DNA from 2 places in the Lysinibacillus zambalensis genome. Region 1 is predicted to be linked to the other one. Evidence: riboswitches for the same ligand, from Rfam matches in the RefSeq annotation. Region 1 holds a riboswitch; the other holds the start of a gene.
The links. Region 1 has a riboswitch for S-adenosylmethionine ahead of ABNX05_RS09230 (cyclase family protein). Riboswitches for the same ligand answer to the same signal wherever they lie in the genome.
Positions count from the first base shown of each region.

Region 2: linked by a shared signal. The riboswitch ahead of ABNX05_RS24085 (MetQ/NlpA family ABC transporter substrate-binding protein) and the one ahead of ABNX05_RS09230 (cyclase family protein) in region 1 are both predicted to bind S-adenosylmethionine.

Region 1 is NZ_JBEGDG010000005.1:141,355-147,310, forward strand. Features, by position in the region: gene ABNX05_RS09215 (MFS transporter) at 1-733, shown strand, start outside; gene ABNX05_RS09220 (SMI1/KNR4 family protein) at 796-1,347, opposite strand; gene ABNX05_RS09225 (YuzC family spore coat inner layer protein) at 1,503-1,910, shown strand; SAM riboswitch class I at 2,061-2,165, shown strand; gene ABNX05_RS09230 (cyclase family protein) at 2,264-3,001, shown strand; gene ABNX05_RS09235 (Cof-type HAD-IIB family hydrolase) at 3,125-3,898, opposite strand; gene ABNX05_RS09240 (DUF2225 domain-containing protein) at 4,441-5,136, shown strand; gene ABNX05_RS09245 (hypothetical protein) at 5,160-5,513, shown strand.
Region 2 is NZ_JBEGDG010000033.1:8,655-14,610, reverse strand. Features, by position in the region: gene ABNX05_RS24100 (alpha-hydroxy acid oxidase) at 1-1,129, opposite strand, end outside; gene ABNX05_RS24095 (methionine ABC transporter permease) at 1,143-1,814, opposite strand; gene ABNX05_RS24090 (methionine ABC transporter ATP-binding protein) at 1,807-2,832, opposite strand; gene ABNX05_RS24085 (MetQ/NlpA family ABC transporter substrate-binding protein) at 2,937-3,767, opposite strand; SAM riboswitch class I at 3,974-4,077, opposite strand; gene ABNX05_RS24080 (pyridoxal phosphate-dependent aminotransferase) at 4,425-5,594, opposite strand.

The DNA of each region.
Region 1 (5,956 bases):
TGTCCCACTAGGAACTTTTATTGGACAAGTAACTGATTGGCGAATGTCGTTCATTTTCATTGTGATCATAGGTATTATTGGATTAATTAGTAATGCCATACTTGTTCCTAGTCAGTTATCGAAAAGCAATCCAATATCAATTCGCGATATCGGAAAAGTATTAGGGAATATACGAATGTTATTAATTCTCTTTATTACTGCCATCGGATATGGTGGCGCATTCGTAGTATATACGTATATTTCACCAATTTTAGAGCAGTATATGGGCTACTCACCTAAAGCAATAGTCGTGATTTTAGTTGTATACGGTATTTGCGTTGCCATCGGTAATACATTAGGTGGTCATTTTGCGAATAATAACCCTTTACATTCTATCTTTATTATCCTTATCGGCTTAGCATTATCTCTACTCGGCATCAACTTCTTTTTAGAATCATCAATCGGTGGATTAATAATGGTCTTAATTATGGGACTATTTATGTTTATGAATGTACCGGGATTACAGCTTTATGCCGTTCAGATTTCTGAAAAATATATACCATCAGCTATCTCAATGGCTTCAGCATTAAATATTTCGGCCTTTAACATTGGTATTTTCCTAGGATCATACATTGGAGGAATTATCGTTAGCCAACAATCATTAGCGCATACTCCTATATATGGATTCGGCATGGTGATGATTGCTGCAGCTACTACGTTCCTATGGTTAATCTTCGATAGAAACAAACAATAGGTCCGTTTCTTATAAATAAAAAATGTGAGGAAGGTGCTTTCTAAAATGCACCTTCCTTTTTGCTATTTATTAGATTCAAGGAAAGTATCATCAAAATATGCTTTTAAATTTGGATACAGATAGTCTAATGACGATAGAATATCGGCATCATCATCAAATAAAATTTCATGTTCAATTTCATATATGGCACAACTTTCTTCATCAGCGTTATTATTTAAATCAATACAAATTATTTTTCCATACTCTGTATCCCACGAAAATGGAAGATATCCTAAACTGCATAATGATGGATTAAACATATCTCTTACATTATTTAAAGGATCCTCAATACTTTGGTCAGGTATTACACCAAAATAATGATGATACGTTGAAATAAAAGCTTTATACCATTCGGGAAAATTAAGTCCGAACTCTTTTTCTAACGTTTGAATATCTCCCTCCGTTACGGTGGAAGGAATCATTCTCCACACAGACCACTCTGCATCGATATCAACTACCTTCATTTCTTCAGGTACATCCAGGCACATCCACCTACAAAATCCATCTTCAGACACCTGATTATAACGTTCATAGTAAACTTCAAAACCATTTTTTATGTATGCACGAATATCCATTTTAATAACTCCTTTTGAAGAAGAATAAATTGATCGGGATTTAAGCCGTTGAACTGAGGTCCTTTTCGCTCAAGCTTTTCAAAGCACGGCCATTAACACCTAAAGTCTCTGTTGTACATAAGATAATGTATCAACTATAGGATAGGAGGAATTTAGTGTATTACAATCCTTATCCGTATTTTGTCTATCCTAATTATTATCCGGCATGGGTAATGGCAAATCAACCAACTACTCAACTACCTTCTAGACATCTAGCAATGCCTGACCCAACGAATAGAGGTCCATTTCCATCCATCAATACAGTAAAATTAAAGACTTCTGCGAAACGAATCAAAGTTATTATGCAGCAAGCACAATTACTTACGGATAAAATTGATGAATCAGAGCAATTTGCACATGATCTTATGAACGCAGCACAACAATCAAATAAAACAGAAGTTGAAAAGTTAATTGCGTCAACAGGCATTACGGTAAAATTCGATACTACCTATACACCAGATGGATTTCGTATACTATTTACTGATAGCGGCTGTTGTAAGCTAACACTAATTTTGGGTTGGTGAAAAGTTGGTCCTTTGAAGAGGGCCTCTTTTTTTTGCCTTTAGCATCTTCTTTATGAATTATAACCACGTATCCCTACTGAACTTGTAAACTATATATAAATATGCTAAAGTATTCATAAATTTCATTTCTGAAAATTCTTATATTTTATTTTCTTATCAAGAGAGACGGAGGGATTGGCCCTATGAAGTCTCAGCAACCAGCCTATAGGTATGGTGCTAATTCCAAATGGCAAAATTTAGCCTTGAAGATGAGAATACTTACTGCATTTGCTTTGCACAAGAGTCCTCTTCTACAAGGAGGGCTCTTTTTTATTGTTGCATTTAAAATAATTAACAGAAAGCAGGGAACTATAATGACAAACGAACTTTTACAAGCAATACAACTATTGAAATCAAAAGAATGGGTTGATTTAACACATATATTCGGTCCAGACTCTCCTCATTTCTTTATGTTTGATGATGCAAAATTTGAAACATTATTTTCCCATGATGATGGCTTCTTTGCACAACAATTCACTTTCCCTGGGCAATACGGAACACATATCGACCCACCTATCCATTTCGTGCGAGATGCACGTTATTTAGAGGAATTGGAGCTAAAAGAACTAGTGCTACCACTAATCGTTATTGATAAATCGAAGGAAGCTGAAATTAACAACGATTACACGTTAAGCATTCAAGATATTCTTAACTTTGAAGCTGAATATGGAGAAATTGAAGAAGGTACCTTCGTTGCGCTACGTACCGATTGGAGTAAACGTTGGCCAGATAAAGAGGCTTTCAGCAACAAAGATGCTGATGGCAATAATCATATTCCTGGCTGGGGATTAGAAGCGTTGCAATTTTTATTCAACGAACGAAAAGTAAGTGCGATCGGCCACGAAACTTTTGATACGGATTCAGCAACAGATTTTCGTAAAAACGGTAAGTTAGATGGCGAATATTTTGTGCTTGAGCAAGATACTTATCAAATTGAGCTTATGACAAATTTGGATAAGCTACCTCCAAAAGGCGCCGTTATATTCAATATTGTGGCAAAGCCTGAAAAAGCATCTGGATTCCCTGTCCGCTCATTTGCTATATTGCCTTAATATAGCAACAGGTCTGATTCAATACATATTGAACCAGACCTTTCTTAATCATTTATTTAGATTTTTTTCCTTTTTAGAAACACGATCAACATAAGAGCTATGAACTTAATACGATTTTTTCCATTAAATGATTTTTAGCTCACGAAGAGCATAATCAATACCATCTTCTGTTGATTTCTTTGTTACAAAATTAGCGACATTTTTTAAAGCTTCACTACCATTACCCATCGCAATACCAAAGCCGACCTGCTCTAGCATGTCGATATCATTATCTCCATCCCCAAAAGCAAGTGCTTCTTCTGTACTCAAGTCGAAATATTCTAGTACAGCTTGAACAGCAATAGACTTAGAAATATCATGTTGCAAAATATTTGTAATGTACGGATGCCACCTTTTAAATAATAAATGAGGAAATGTAGAGGTATACTTTTTCTCAATATCCTCATCAACATATAAACACATTAAATACACCTCTTGCGTTACAATATCTTCATTGATAACGGGAAACTCCCGCAAAGATAATGTTTCTTTCATAGCTTTTAATGTTTCTTCTTCTTGGACGTTATTCATTGATAATGTTTCTGTGAAAAACGATAGACTTTGTTTATTTTCATCAGCAAAAGCCTTCACTACTTGGACCACTTCTTTGGCGACCGGTATTTTATGTATGACTTGATCTTGGTGCTTAACATATGCACCATTAGCTGTAATAAACGTCTCTATTCCTACATTTCTTAAATCCTGGCACATTGATAAAGGTCTTCCTGTAGCAGCTACAATATGAATTCCTTTATCCTTTAATTGTTGAATAGCATTCCTTGTACTTTCTTGCATACGACCATCTTCATAATTAACAAGCGTTCCATCTACGTCAAAAAATACAATTTTATAATCCATTGTTCTCTCCTTTTCATTTTGTATATTTTCACCAAGTGCATTGGTGATAAATCTATAATTAAAAGGCTAATTTTCACTACAGGCAAGCGTTGTATGACTCCTCTTATTGGTCAACATCCAATTCTATATTTTCCCAACTAATACAATTTTTATTTTACATTAAGAAACATCTTTATACCGAAATTAGTTATAGGTAATATTACATACGCAATAACTTTTTTAATTAAATATATGTACGTATTTTGACAAACTTAAAAGAATGTATAACTTGCTTTAACTACACCGATAAACACTATTACGGGTACATACCTAAATTTCAAAAAACTAAGAAAGTAATGAACATTTTTATTTTAATAATTCTAAAGGAGTATACCAAAGAACATAGAATTGTTAAAATAAGAGAAACTAAATTAAATATATTGAACGACATTGTCCTTCATATAAATAGAACAAAAGAAATATACCCACATTCATCTCACTACCGTCAGAGGTGAGAGTATTCTACATGAAATTATTATTTGGGTGGAAAGGAGTTGATTCTGATGGCATTTAACATTTACTACTATGAAAGTAGTGTGGATTGTAAGTTTTGTAAAAAGCATTTTACTACATATAAAGTACGCCCTAATCGATATAAAATTATCGAAGAACAAACAGACTTCATGCCAGTTTATGAGGGTTTAAACCCGTTATTATATGAGGTTGCCGTTTGTCCGCATTGTGGCTACGCGTACCACAAATCTATGACAAGAACGTATGGACCTTTCATGCTTCTTATAGATGAGCTTTACATTAAAGAGCTACAAAAACCAATGGATATTTGCAAAGAACGTACGATTGATGATGCCATTGTAAGCCTTAAATTAGCCTACCTTGTATCAAGAGCATCAATGGAAGAGTCACTTCTTATGGCCAATTTCGCACTAAAAATAGCATGGCTATATCGCTTAAAAGATGATCATGAATCGGAAATGCGCTACCTCTTTGCTGCAAGAGACTTTTACAGTAAATCTTTTGCATCCAATCAAGAGGGCGGAGAGAGAATTCAATATTTACATGCAGAATTAAGCCTTCGACTTGGAGATATTGCTGAGGCGAAAAAAGGATTCTCTCGATTAATTGCAGATCGACATGTTTCCAATAAATATCGAAAACTAGCACGAAATCGTTGGGAAAACTATAAATATGACGATCAACCTAACAACGTAAATGACAATATAGAAGAAGTCATCAATTAATATAAACAGGGAGAGTAATAAATATGCTGCTATTCACCAAAAGGATTGATGTGAGAGAAGAAGATATTTTTTCGGAATTACATCATTTTTTACTAAGAAAAAATAATCGCTATTTAACGAACGATGAGGTAGTTTCATTAACTGGGGTTTCATCAGACCTACTCTATAAATGGGTCAAAACAGGAAAATTAAAAAAATCGATTTTCCCTAATTTAGGTGCACCTTGTGAACGCTGTGGACAAATTACTCAGGCAAAAATCTGTGTTAGCTGCTCATCAACCATCGTTAGTACATTAAAACAAGAGGAAAAGGATCGTGCATGGTTCAATCAAATACAACGGAATCATCCTAGAGCTAGCACTTATCACTATAAATAAAATTACATCTCTACAGTGTACTTACACTTTGGAGATGTTTTTTTACCTTCCTCCGCTTAAATAATCCAAAATAATGACATTTGACCAAATTTAAATAAACTCCCCTTTTACTTTAAACTTCACTATCTATAATTGGTCTTAACATATAACGAAGGACTGATAGAGAGTGACAAAAGGTAAGTAACGTAAGGTCTTATTATCATTAAGTATCGCACTAACAAGCTTTGTAGCGTTCAACGGAGTTTCAAATGCATCCGCAGCAGTTCCAGCGATAGAAGAACGCTTAGCTTTAGATTCTTCTGATTGATAAAGTAAGTAAGCCGAATTATATAAGGTAAAACTTTAATCAGTGGGGGTCTCTTCATCCCCACTGATTATTAGTCTTTACCATTCGAGTTTTTACGGGCAGTCCTTTCTTACTTTTGAGGTGAGGTTTGCACCTG
Region 2 (5,956 bases), on a different contig from region 1:
ATGTGATATCACGTAGTCCTTTTATTGATATTGCCCCCGCTAAAGCGATGGAAACTTTTAATTCATCATATAAATTCGCCATTACTTTTTCGACTCCTTGCTGCCCATCTAATGCTAGTCCGTAGACGAAGGGACGACCAATGGCAACAGCATCAGCTCCTAAAGCGAGTGCTTTAAGAGCATCCATTCCACGATACACACCGCTATCTAAAATAACAGGAATTCGTCCTTTTACAGCTTTCACAATATCAGGAAGGGCATCGAGTGAACCAATTACGCCATCCAATTGGCGACCACCGTGGTTTGATACGATAATACCGTCAATGCCGTTTTCAATAGCTAGTTTTGCGTCTTCAGGATGTAAGATTCCTTTCAGTAAAATAGGGAGATTAGAACGGCGCTTTAATTCACGTACATTCTCCCAATTTAATGTTGGATGGAACACATTTTGCAAAACGCCCTGTACATATGACTCGAATGAATCATCTGGTAAAGAAGCAGTAAAAACAGGATCATTCATATAGTTTCCTCGAGCATACCCAAGTTTTAATGGTGAAAATTGATTGCGAACATCTTCTTCACGCCAGCCAAGCATGACGGTATCTACAGTTAAAACAATAGCCTCAAAACCAGCAGCCTCGGCTCGGGCTGCCATGCTATATGCAATTTCCTCATTTGTTGACCAATATAATTGAAACCATTTAGTAGCAGTAGGGGCTGTTTGTGCCACATCTTCAAGTGCATAGCTTGAAACTGTACTTTGAATATAAGGAATTTTTAACTGATCAGCCGCACGAGCAACGGCAAGCTCTCCCTCGTCATGTGCCATTTTGTTCATGCCAACAGGAGCAAATAAGAGCGGAGTTGGATGTACTTTTCCGAACAGCTCAATCGATGTATCAATACTTGAAACATCCTGTAAAAAGCGTGGAATAATAGAGTATTTTTCAAAGGCGGCACGGTTATTTCGTAATGTTTGTTCACCCCCAGCACCTGAACGAATGTAGCCAAACGGACCAGCTTCCATCTTTTCTGCAACAGCCTTTTCTAAATCTGCAAAGCAAATAGGGAAGGGGGCTTGTGCATTTATATTTTTTAACAGTAGATCACCATGTGTTGTTTTTGTCATCGTAATCCTCCTATCAATCTTTCTTTAGTTTCGCAGCAAAGCGGTTACCCATTGATTGAATAATCTGAACAAGGATGATTAAGATAAACACTGTCGCATACATCACATCGACCTCATAGCGTAAATGACCGTAACGATATGCGAGATCACCTAAACCACCAGCACCAACCATTCCAGCCATTGCTGTTGCTCCTATCAGACCGATTGTGGCAATTGTTAAGCCTAAAATAATGGATGGACGAGCCTCACGTAGTAAGACATTCCAAATGATGTGACGTCGTTTAATACCCATTGCTGTATAAGCTTCCACAACACCTGGATCAACTTCCAATAGTGCCGTTTCCATAAGTCGCGCAATATAAGGCGCTGTATAAACAACAAGCGGCACAATAACACCTTTTACACCAATAGTTGTGCCAACGATCAGCTTAGTGAACGGTAAAATGAAGAATAGTAATATAATGAACGGTACAGAGCGAATAATATTAATAAATAAATTGAAAAATTGATAGAGAAATTTATTTTCAAATGATTGCCCTGGTCGGGTTAAAACGATTAAAAGCCCTAAAGGGATCCCAATTAAAATAGAGAACAATAATGAAATCCCGACCATTTGAAAGGTTTCGATAATGGATTGCCCAATAACATTTGACCAGTCTGCAAAGAAGCTTTGAATGCTATTCATTTAATTCGCCTCCTAATTCCTCAACGTCTACCCCGTTTTCTGTAAAATATTTAAGTGCCTTTTCTACGATATGTGCCTCACCGTGAAGATGCACGACAATATTCCCGACGATGCCATTTTTTAATTCAATGATATTGGCTGTTAAAATATTTGGTTGTACATCATAAACTTTGCTCACTTCTGCAAGTAATGGCTTCCCGGTACTTTCACCAAGGAATGTTAAACGAATCACACTTCCGGAAAGATTCAATTGCTCGATAAGGGAAGGAGATAAATTACGTTGAGAAATAGTGTTTAAAAACTTTCGTGTCGTTGGGTGCTGAGGCTTCGAAAATAGTTCTATAGCAGAGCCATATTCCACAACCGTCCCTGATTCAAGAACGGATACATCATCGCAAATTTTTTGAATAACATTCATTTCATGTGTAATGAGTAAAATAGTGATGCCCAGTTCACGGTTAATTTTTAAGAGAAGCTCAAGAATAGCGTCAGTTGTTTCAGGATCGAGAGCACTTGTCGCTTCATCACTGAGTAAAATCTCAGGCTCTTGGGCTAGTGCACGTGCAATAGCGACACGTTGCTTTTGACCACCCGAAAGCTGGCTAGGATAACTATCTAATTTCTCTGTTAGGCCAACAATTTCTGCATATTTTGCAACGCGTTTTTTCACTTCAGAGTCGTTATAGCCTAGAAGTTTTAATGGTACCGAGATATTGTTGTAAACGGTCGCTGTTTTTAAGAGATTAAAATGCTGGAAGATCATGCCGATTTTTTGACGCGTTTCGCGAAGGTCGTTTAAAGAAAGGGAAGTAATATCTACATTGTCGATCAATACTTTACCTGTTGTTGGACGCTCTAATAAATTAACACAGCGAATAAGGGTACTTTTTCCTGCACCACTGTAGCCAATAACCCCATGAATTTCACCTTTTTTGACATGTAGGTTAATGCCATCTACTGCTTTAACGATACCTTTTTTAGTTTTAAATTCTTTTGTTATATTTTCTAGTTGAATCATACTGTGATATCTCCTTTCTAAGTCCTTTTATAAAGCAAGAATCTGCTAGCATTCCTATAGGAGTCTCGCAGATTCTTAATTTATGAAAGGCCCTTCATCGTTACTTACCAGCTTGGAATGATAGAACCTTTGAATTCCTCTTCAATAAATTTGCGTACTTCATCAGATTGATAGGCTTCAACAAATTTTTTAATCGCTGGGTCATCCTCGTTTTCAGAACGTACCGCGATGTAGTTTACATATGGAGAGTTAGTAGATTCTAAAAGAATGGAGTCTTTTTTAGGATCAATACCAGCATCAAGAGCGAAGTTCGTATTAATAGCTGCCACATCTACTTCACTAAGCTGCTTCGGAATTTGTGCAGCCTCTAATTCAATGAATTTAAAATTCTTTTTGTTTTCTTCCACATCGCGAGTAGAAGCTGTTAAGTCTGCACCTTCTTTTAATTTAATGATGCCTGCCTCTTGAAGGACAAATAGAGCACGAGCACCGTTCGTTGGATCATTTGGTAATCCGAATGTAGCACCATCAGGAACTTCATCCAATGATTTATATTTCTCAGAGTAAATGCCCATTGGAGTTAAAATTGTTTTTCCTACTGGCACTAAATCTGTTTTGTGATCTTTGTTAAATGCATCGAGGAAAGGCTTGTGTTGATAGCTGTTTACATCAAGATCATCCTCGGCTAACGATGTATTTGGTAAAACATAATCAGAGAACGTTTTTAGTTCTACCTCTAAGCCATTTTCTTTGGCAACTTTTGCAGCAACTTCTGCAATTTGTTCGTGTGGACCAGAAGTTACACCTACTACAATTTTATTTTCATTAATAGCCTTACCTTGACTACCTTTATCTTCTTTAGTACCGCAACCTACTAATGCTGCTACTAATGTGAGACTTGCTAAACCTAGTAAAATTTTGTTTTTCTTTTTCATGAGACATACCTCCAAAGTTGTTTTATCGGTTTGTATAAAAAAACAATTTCGCCTTGGCGTAATTGTTGTCCGGATATTGAATTGTGCTAGCACAATTCATTCCTTTCAAAATCTGTGACATCCGCCTGAGGCTTTTATCTTCATGTAAATGAAGATAAAAAAAACTCTCTTAAAAAATTAAGAGAGGCTCATAAAAAAAGTGTCCTCTCTTATCTTTCAAACGATATCGTTTGCAGGATTTAGCACCTTCCTTAAAAAAGGAGGTTGCCGAGCTTCATAGGGCCAGTCCCTCAGCTACTCTTGATAAGAGATTTATAATATTTTTTTGTAAATCCGATAGGACTAATATAAATTATTGGTTATGGTAAGTCAATGGAATTTTTAAAATTTTTTATTTTATTACAATATTCCATTAAGGGAGATGGGTGGGAATGTTAGTGAGAGTCAACTATGTGTGGGATGGGAGATATGAAACGCATTTTCATGGCTCTATGAGCGATTAGTGGGGTGGTGTGTCCGTATGAAGAAATGGTTTATGACCAATGTTATCCAATAGAAGAAGGGCTAGAGCTACCACAAAAAATAGTGAGATGAAAAGACTGTCCCTTAGCAAGCGTGAGCTGATGGGACAGTTTTTTGATAGAGGGAATCAAATGTTCATGAGTTAAATAGGTTTAATTTTTCAATTCTGCTGACCGCTTCACGTAAGCGTTCTTCACTTACGAGTAAACCTACACGAACATAGCCTTCACCGTATTGACCGAAGCCATTGCCAGCAGCTACTGCGATATCAGCTTTGTCGAGCAATACATCAGCAAACTGCTCGCTTGTATAACCTAATGGAACAGGGAGCCATGCAAAGAAAGAGCCCTTTGGTGCCGTTACTTGCCAACCAATGCGCTGTGCTTCTTCGATAAGAACATTTCGTCGACGCTCATAAGTCGCTCTTAGCGTATTCGCGCAATCCTGTGATGCTGTAAGGGCAACCGCTGCTGCTTGTTGTACGGCAGGGAATTGACTACAAAATAGATGATCTTGAATAAGATTAATAGCCGCAACAATATCAGCGTTACCAACTGCAAATCCAATACGCCAGCCTGCCATATTATATGTTTTAGATAATGTATACATCTCGATGCCGACCTCTTTGGCACCTTCCGCTTGCAGGAAACTAATAGGTTTCTTGCCGTCAAATCCAATTGCACCGTAAGCGAAATCATGTGAGACGATTATGTTGTGCTCTTTAGCAAAGCGCGCCGTTTCCTCGAAAAATTCAAGTGTTGCAGTACCACCAGTTGGGTTGTTCGGGTAATTTAAGTAAAGTAGCTTAGCCTTTTCTTTTACGTCATCAGAAAGAGCATGATAATCAGGCAGGAAATCATTTTCTGCAAAAAGTGGCATGACTTCAAAATTAACATCACCTAATACAACACCAGATAAGTAATCTGGATATCCAGGATCGGGTAATAACATTGTATCACCCGGGTTTAAAACCGCTAATGGCAGCTCAACAAGACCAATTTTTGTACCACCAAGAATAGCTACCTCAGTTTCAGGGTCAATATCAACATTGTATTCACGTTTGTAGAAGTCTGCAGCTGCTTGACGTAATTCTACTAGGCCGCGGAATGGAGAATATTTATGATTTTGAGGGTTTTCAGCTGCCTCCTGTAACGCTTTTATAACGTGTTGGGGAGTGGGCTGATCTGGATTGCCTTGACCGAGATTGATAACATCGCGCCCTTCTGCTAAAGCACTATTCACTTTTTGCACCAATGCTGCAAAAAATTGAGTCGGGAGTTGCTGTAGTTTTTTTGAGAATTCCATGCATGTTCTCCTTTTTAGAAAATAATAATTGATGCAAATATTATTACTTTTTTTACTAATTGTCTAGAGTCTCAATTTACAAAGATGGACGCACAAAACACAAACAGAGAGCATGCGAGCCTAAGTACAAAGAAGATTCCGAACGTAATTATGCCTTGTCATGTAACAACATCTGAGGCATCTTACCAATGCCCATAAAACATAGGTTTTGGCATTACTTTTAAGCCCTTTAAAATAATATTTAATTTTTTTTTTAATTACTGTAACTTTTATTAATCTTAATCGTACTAATTAATAGAATCTAAAACTAAGAGCAAAAATGATTAGTAAGATTCACTTTCGCGAAAAGGCCAGGGCTCACT